Cupriavidus necator N-1: one gene and its partner. The protein of the gene in region 1 interacts with the protein of each later gene in a pairwise test. Links are inferred from orthologs where the notes say so. Each region holds a gene or a part of one and is shown on either strand. Other genes may lie near its edges. The genes, in order: CNE_RS17880 and recJ.

Evidence for each region.
Region 2: the proteins of CNE_RS17880 (region 1) and recJ interact in binary tests that used the Escherichia coli proteins (3 or more experiments, as listed by UniProt). The link is inferred for Cupriavidus necator N-1 from one-to-one orthologs.

What each region holds. Positions count from the first base shown.
Region 1 is NC_015726.1:3,814,567-3,818,119, forward strand. What follows is about bases 159-3,400. They hold CNE_RS17880 (DNA topoisomerase III), read left to right. Parts: upstream 159-527; coding sequence 528-3,200; downstream 3,201-3,400. Other genes in these bases: CNE_RS17875 (thioredoxin domain-containing protein), read left to right, coding at 159-380; CNE_RS17885 (LysR family transcriptional regulator), read right to left, coding at 3,274-3,400. In the rest of the region: more of CNE_RS17875, read left to right, coding at 1-158; more of CNE_RS17885, read right to left, coding at 3,401-3,553.
Region 2 is NC_015726.1:1,141,971-1,145,238, reverse strand. The notes cover bases 208-3,164. They hold recJ (single-stranded-DNA-specific exonuclease RecJ), read left to right. Parts: upstream 208-815; coding sequence 816-2,513; downstream 2,514-3,164. Other genes in these bases: CNE_RS05425 (peptidoglycan DD-metalloendopeptidase family protein), read right to left, coding at 2,540-3,164; CNE_RS05435 (hypothetical protein), read left to right, coding at 208-754. Outside these bases: more of CNE_RS05435, read left to right, coding at 1-207; more of CNE_RS05425, read right to left, coding at 3,165-3,250. UniProt on the Escherichia coli protein: Single-stranded-DNA-specific exonuclease.

The DNA of each region.
Region 1 (3,553 bases):
ACGCCGGCGCCATTGCCGGGTGCCTGGCGGAGCGGCCGCAGGGCCGTCTGGTGGCCTGCCTGTGCGCGCAGTGGTGCGGCACGTGCCGGGACTACCTGGCGGCGCTGACGGCGCTGGCCGCGCGCCATCCGGAGGATTGCTTCGTCTGGATCGACATCGAGACGCATGCGGATGCGCTTGGCGATATCGATATTGAGAATTTCCCGACGCTGCTGGTGCAGCCTGCGTCGGGTGGCACGCCCCAGTTCTATGGCACCCTGCTGCCGCACATCGAGGTGCTGGAACGCATGCTGAGCCGCAGTGCGGCGATGCCGGCGAGTGCCGAAGACGTGCCGCAGGTGCTGGACTGGTTGCTTGCCGGGGGGAGCAGCGCCGCCTAGGCGGCGCCAAGGGCGGCGGCGGAGCTTGCTTGCACCGCCGTTGAAACCGCGCTTATTATTGGCGCCTCATAGCCCCCCGGCGTTCTGATTACTTCGTTTGTAGTGCAATTCGCGGGTTGCCGGATGCAGCTCGCAAGGACCCTTCCCATGTCAAAAGCCCTCATCATCGCGGAAAAACCGTCGGTCGCGGCGGATATCGCCCGTGCCCTCGGGGGGTTTACCAAGCACGACGAGTATTTCGAGAGCGACGACTACGTGCTGTCCTCTGCCGTCGGCCACCTGGTCGAGATCGCCGCGCCGGACGAATACGAGGTCAAGCGCGGCAAGTGGAGCTTCGCCAACCTGCCGGTGATCCCGCCGCATTTCGACCTGCGCCCGATCGCCAAGACCGAGTCGCGCCTGAAGGTGCTGAACCGGCTGATCAAGCGCAAGGACGTCACCGCCCTGATCAACGCCTGTGACGCGGGGCGCGAAGGCGAACTGATCTTCCGGCTGATCGCGCAACAGGCCAAGGCCAAGCAGCCGGTGCGCCGGCTGTGGCTGCAGTCGATGACGCAGCAGGCGATCCGCGATGGTTTCGCCAGCCTGCGCGAAGACGAAGACATGCTGCCGCTGGCCGACGCCGCGCGCTGCCGCTCCGAGGCCGACTGGCTGGTCGGCATCAACGGCACCCGCGCCATGACTGCCTTCAACAGCAAGGGCGGCGGCTTCTTCCTGACCACCGTGGGCCGCGTGCAGACGCCGACGCTGTCGATCGTGGTAGAGCGTGAAGAGAAGATCAAGCACTTCGTGCCGCGCGACTACTGGGAAGTGCGGGCCGAGTTCATCGCCGCCGCCGGCTTGTATGAAGGCCGCTGGTTCGACCCCAAGTTCAAGAAGAGCGAGTTCGATCCCGAGGCGCGCGAATCGCGCCTGTGGAGCGAGGCCGAGGCCAAGAGCATCGTCGCCGCCTGCCGCGACAAGACCGGCACGGTCACCGAGGAATCCAAGCCGTCGACGCAGCAGTCGCCGGCGCTCTTTGACCTGACCACGCTGCAGCGCGAGGCCAACTCGCGCTTCGGCTTCTCGGCCAAGAACACGCTGGGCCTGGCGCAGGCCCTGTATGAGAAGCACAAGGTCCTGACCTACCCGCGTACCGATGCGCGCGCGCTGCCCGAGGACTACCTGGACACGGTCAAGCAGACCATGGACATGCTGGCCGACAGCTCGCCCAACTACCTGCCGCACGCCAAGAAGATCCTGGCGCAGGGCTGGGTCAAGCCGAACAAGAAGATCTTCGACAACAGCAAGATCAGCGACCACTTCGCCATCATCCCGACGCTGCAGGCGCCCAAGAACCTGTCCGAGCCCGAGCAGAAGCTGTACGACCTGGTGGTGCGCCGCTTCCTGGCGGTGTTCTTCCCGGCGGCCGAGTTCCAGGTCACCACCCGCATCACCGAAGTCGCCGGCCACCACTTCAAGACCGAAGGCAAGGTGCTGGTCAACCCGGGCTGGCTGGTGATCTACGGCCGCGAGGCGCAGGGCGACAAGGACGCCGCCAACCTGGTGCCGGTGGCCAAGGACGAGAAGGTCAAGACCGACAAGGTCGAGAGCGTCGGCCTGACCACCAAGCCGCCCGCGCGCTACAACGAAGCCACGCTGCTGTCGGCAATGGAAGGCGCCGGCAAGCTGGTGGACGACGACGCGCTGCGCGAAGCTATGGCCGGCAAGGGCCTGGGCACGCCGGCGACGCGCGCGGCCATCATCGAAGGCCTGCTGACGGAAAAATACCTCGTGCGCGAAGGCCGCGAGCTGATCCCGACCGCCAAGGCATTCCAGCTTATGACGCTGTTGCGCGGCCTGGGCGTGCTGGAACTGACGCAGGCCGAGCTGACCGGCGAATGGGAGCACAAGCTCTCGCAGATCGAGCGCGGGCGCATGAAGCGCGACGAGTTCATGCTTGAGATCGCGCAGATGACGCAGCAGATCGTCAAGCGCGCCAAGGAATACGACAGCGACACCATCCCGGGCGACTACGCCACGCTGGACACGCCGTGCCCGCAATGCGGCGGGCAGGTCAAGGAGAACTACCGCCGCTTTGCCTGCACCGCGTGCGAGTTCTCGATCAGCAAGATCCCGGGCGGGCGCCAGTTCGAGATCGAAGAGGTCGAGGAGCTGCTGCTGAAGAAGGAAATCGGTCCGCTGCAGGGCTTCCGCAGCAAGATGGGCCGTCCGTTCGCCGCCATCCTCAAGCTGGGCAAGGACGACGAAGGCCATTACAAGATGGAATTCGACTTCGGCCAGAACGACGACGACAACGACGGCGAGCCGGTCGACTTCAGCGGCCAGGAGCCGGTGGGCACCTGTCCGAAGTGCGGCGGCTCGGTGTTCGAGCACGGCATGAAGTATGTCTGCGAGAACAGCACGACCAGCCCCAAGAGCTGCGACTTCACCACCGGCAAGATCATCCTGCAGCAGGAAATCAGCCGTGAGCAGATCGGCAAGCTGCTCACCGACGGCAAGACCGACCTGCTGACGGGGTTCAAGTCGTCGCGCACCGGCCGCAACTTCAAGGCCTTCCTGGTCAAGCAGCCGGACGGCAAGATCGGCTTCGAGTTCGAGGCGCGCGAGCCCAAGGCGGGCGCCAAGACGGCGGCGAAGACCACGGCCAAGGCGGCATCGAATGGCACGGCCGAGGCGGCGCCGGCAACCAAGACGGCAGCGAAGACCGCGGCCAAGACGCCAGCCACCAAGGCACCGGCCAAGAAGCCGGCGGCCAAGAAGGCTCCGGCCAAGACCGCCGCGGCAAAGAAGTCGCGCGCGGCAGCCGCCGGCGAGTAAGCGTCAGCGCGTCACGGCAAAACGCCCGGCATCGCCGGGCGTTTTGCTTTGGGTGGCTCGGCCAGGCAGGCGCTCAGGTGCGCACGGCTTGCGCGCCGTGGCTGGCGGATGGCGCCGGCTGCGCTTCCTTGCCCCGTACCTGCCCTTCTTCGAGCAGGAAGTCGATAAAGGCGCGCACCTTGGTCGGCAAGAACTTGCGGCTCGGATAGACCACGCTGACATCGCGCCGCGGCAGCTGGTATTGCGGCAGCACGTGCACCAGCTTGCCGGATTCGATATTGGGGCGCGCCAGGTAGGACGACAGCATGGCCACGCCCATGTCGGCCAGCGCCGCCTGGTGGGCCAGCTCGGCA
Region 2 (3,268 bases), 2.7 Mb from region 1 along the record:
GCTGATGCCGCCCGCCCAACTGGGCATCCGGCCGCAGGAAGCCACCGCCCTGCGCGCCGCCATCGACGCACTGCTGCTGGAATCGGGCATCGCGCTGGAATCGCCCTGCCCGCAGCGCTGGTACCTGCCCGAGGCCGCATTCGGCCCGCTGGAGGCGACCACGCCGCTGCGCGCGGCGGGCCGCAATATCGATATCTGGATGCAGGCCGGCGAGCGCGCCCGCGACTGGCGCCGCCTGCAGAACGAGGTCCAGATGACCTGGCATGACCACCGCGTCAACCAGGCCCGCGAGGCCGCCGGCGAGGCGCCGGTCAATTCGGTCTGGCTGTACGGCGGCGGCGCGCTGCAGCCGGTGCCGCGGCTGGCCGATACGGTGCTGAGCAACGATCCCTTCCTGAGCGGGCTGGCGCTGGCCGCCGGCAGCCGCGTGCTGCCGGTGCCGGCCGGCCTGGCCGGCACCGCCGGGACGGAGGGCACGGTGCTGGCCATGCTCGACAGCGCCACCGAAGCCCATATCGCCGAAGACTGGGGCCTGTGGCTGGACCGCATGCATGCGCTGGATGCCGACTGGTTCGCGCCGGCGCTGGAAGCGCTGGTGGCCGGCCAGGTCGGCGCCATTACGCTGGTGCTGGGCGGCGAGAACCACTTTGCCGAGTTCACCGTGCGCCGCGCCGACCTGCGCAAGTTCTGGCGCAGCATGGGCCAGCGCGGCGACTGGCGCGCGCTGCTGTCCGACCTAGCCTATGCCGCATAAAGCCGCTTGAAGCCGCCTGACACGCGCTGCCCCTACCGAAACATCACCTGCCGCCCCGCCCATGACCCGGATCGCCATCCGCCAGTTTTCCCCCGAACACGCCAGCTCGCTGGCCGCCGCCGGCCTCCACCCCACGCTGGCCCGCATCCTGGCCGCGCGCGGCGTGGCCCGCGCCGCCGAGCTTGCCACCGACTTGCCCGAACTGGTGCCGCCCGCGGCCATGAAGGGCATCGGCCACGCCGCGGCCTACCTGGCTGACGCCATCGCCGCCGGCAAGCGCCTGCTGATCGTCGCCGACTATGACTGCGACGGCGCCACCGCCTGCGCGGTGGGCGTACGCGGGCTGCGCATGCTGGGCGCACGGGTGGAGTACATCGTGCCGAACCGCTTCGAGTACGGCTACGGCCTGACCCCGGAGATCGTGGCACTGGCGGCCAGGCAGCAGCCGGACGTGATCGTCACGGTCGACAACGGCATCGCCAGCGTCGACGGCGTGGCCGCGGCCAATGCGCTGGGCATCGACGTGGTGGTGACCGACCACCACCTGCCTGGATCTGAGCTGCCGCAGGCCGCGGTGATCGTCAACCCGAACCAGCCGGGCTGCGAATTCCCCAGCAAGAACCTGGCGGGCGTGGGCGTGATGTTCTATGTGCTGCTCGCGTTGCGCGCGGAACTGCGCCAGCGCGGCGTCTATACCCAGGCCACGCAACCGCCGCTGCAGACGCTGCTGGACCTGGTGGCGCTGGGCACGGTGGCCGACGTGGTCAAGCTGGACACCAACAACCGCATCCTGGTGGCGCAGGGCCTGCGCCGCATGCGCGCCGGACGGATGCAGCCGGGCGTAGCGGCGCTGTTCCGTGCCGCCGGGCGCGAGGCGGCGCGCGCCAATACCTTCGACCTGGGCTTCGGGCTGGGTCCGCGCCTGAACGCGGCCGGCCGGCTGGCGGACATGTCGCTGGGCATTGAATGCCTGTTGACCGAAGATGCCAACCGCGCCTGGGAAATCGCCCAGGAGCTGGACGGTATGAACCGCGAGCGGCGCGACATCGAGGCCGGCATGCAGCAGGAGGCGCTGCAGATCCTGGAGCAGCCGCTGGCCGGCCCGGATCCGTCGGCACGCTTTACCGTCAGCGTGTTCAACGACACCTGGCACCAGGGCGTGATCGGCATCGTGGCGTCGCGTCTGAAAGACAAGTTCCACCGCCCCACCATCACCTTCGCCCCCGGCGACGAGACCACCGTCAAGGGCTCGGGCCGCTCGATCCCCGGCTTCCACCTGCGCGATGCGCTGGACCTGGTGTCCAAGCGCCGTCCCGGCATGCTGCTCAAGTTCGGCGGCCACGCCATGGCGGCCGGGCTGACCGTGCGCGCAGAGCGCTTTGCCGAGTTCCAGGAAGCCTTCGAGGCGGTCGGCCGCGAATGGCTGACCGACGACCAGCTGGCGCGCGTGATCGAGACCGACGGCGATATCGAGGACCAGTGCTTCAGCCCGGAATTCGTCACCCTGCTGGAGCAGCAGGTATGGGGCCAGGGCTTCCCGGCGCCGACCTTCTGCGGCGAGTTCGACGTGCTGCGCCAGAGCGTGCTCAAGGGCAAGCACCTGAAGCTGCAGCTGGGGCGCGGCAGCCAGCGCTTTGATGCGATCTGGTTCAACCACGCCGACTCGCTCGGTGCCAGCGCGCAGGTGGCCTACCGGCTCGACAACAACACCTTCAACGGCGTCACCCGCGTGCAACTGGTGATCGAGCACGCGCAGTAGCGTGCTCCGGGGGGCGTTAGCCCCGTTTAGCCGCGCGACGGCAGGTAGGCCATCGGGTCGACCGGCTTGCCGTTGCCGCGCACCTCGAAATGCAGCTCGCTCGAGCTGGCGCCCATGCGGCCCACGTCCTGTCCGGCCGCGACCGAGGCGCCCTCGGTGACCAGCGGCTGGTCGAGGTTGCCGTAGACGGTCAGCCAGTCGTCGTTGTGCTTGACGATCACCAGCATGCCGTAGCCACGCAGGTTGCCCACGTGGATGGCGCGCCCCGCGGCGGCGGCGCGCACCGTGCCATTGGCTGGCACGGCAATGCGCAGGCCCTTGCTGGCCGGCGGCGCGTAGCCTCCGGTGACGCGGCCATCGGCCGGCCACTGCAGGCGGATGCCGCTGGCGGGCGGCCTGGACGAGCCGCTGTCGACGCGCGGCGTATCGGTCACGGTCTGGTCGGTGCCGGTGGAGGCCGGGGCGCTGCCACCCGGCGGCCGCACGCGGACCAGCTGGCCCACCTCGATCTGGCTGGGGCTGGTGATGTCGCTGTTCCAGCGGGTCAGGTCGCGCACGCTGCGGCGGTGCTTGCGCGCGATCGAATACAGCGTGTCGCCGCGCTCAACGCGGTAGTAGCCGTCCGGCACGGGCCCGCCCGTGGTACCGCAGCCGGCCGCGACCGCGGCCGCGGCGGCCAGCAGCAGGCCCAGCGCGCGGCGCCGGCCTGGCTCGATGTCATGTCTGGTTTGCGTCATTCGTCCCTGTTCTTTGTC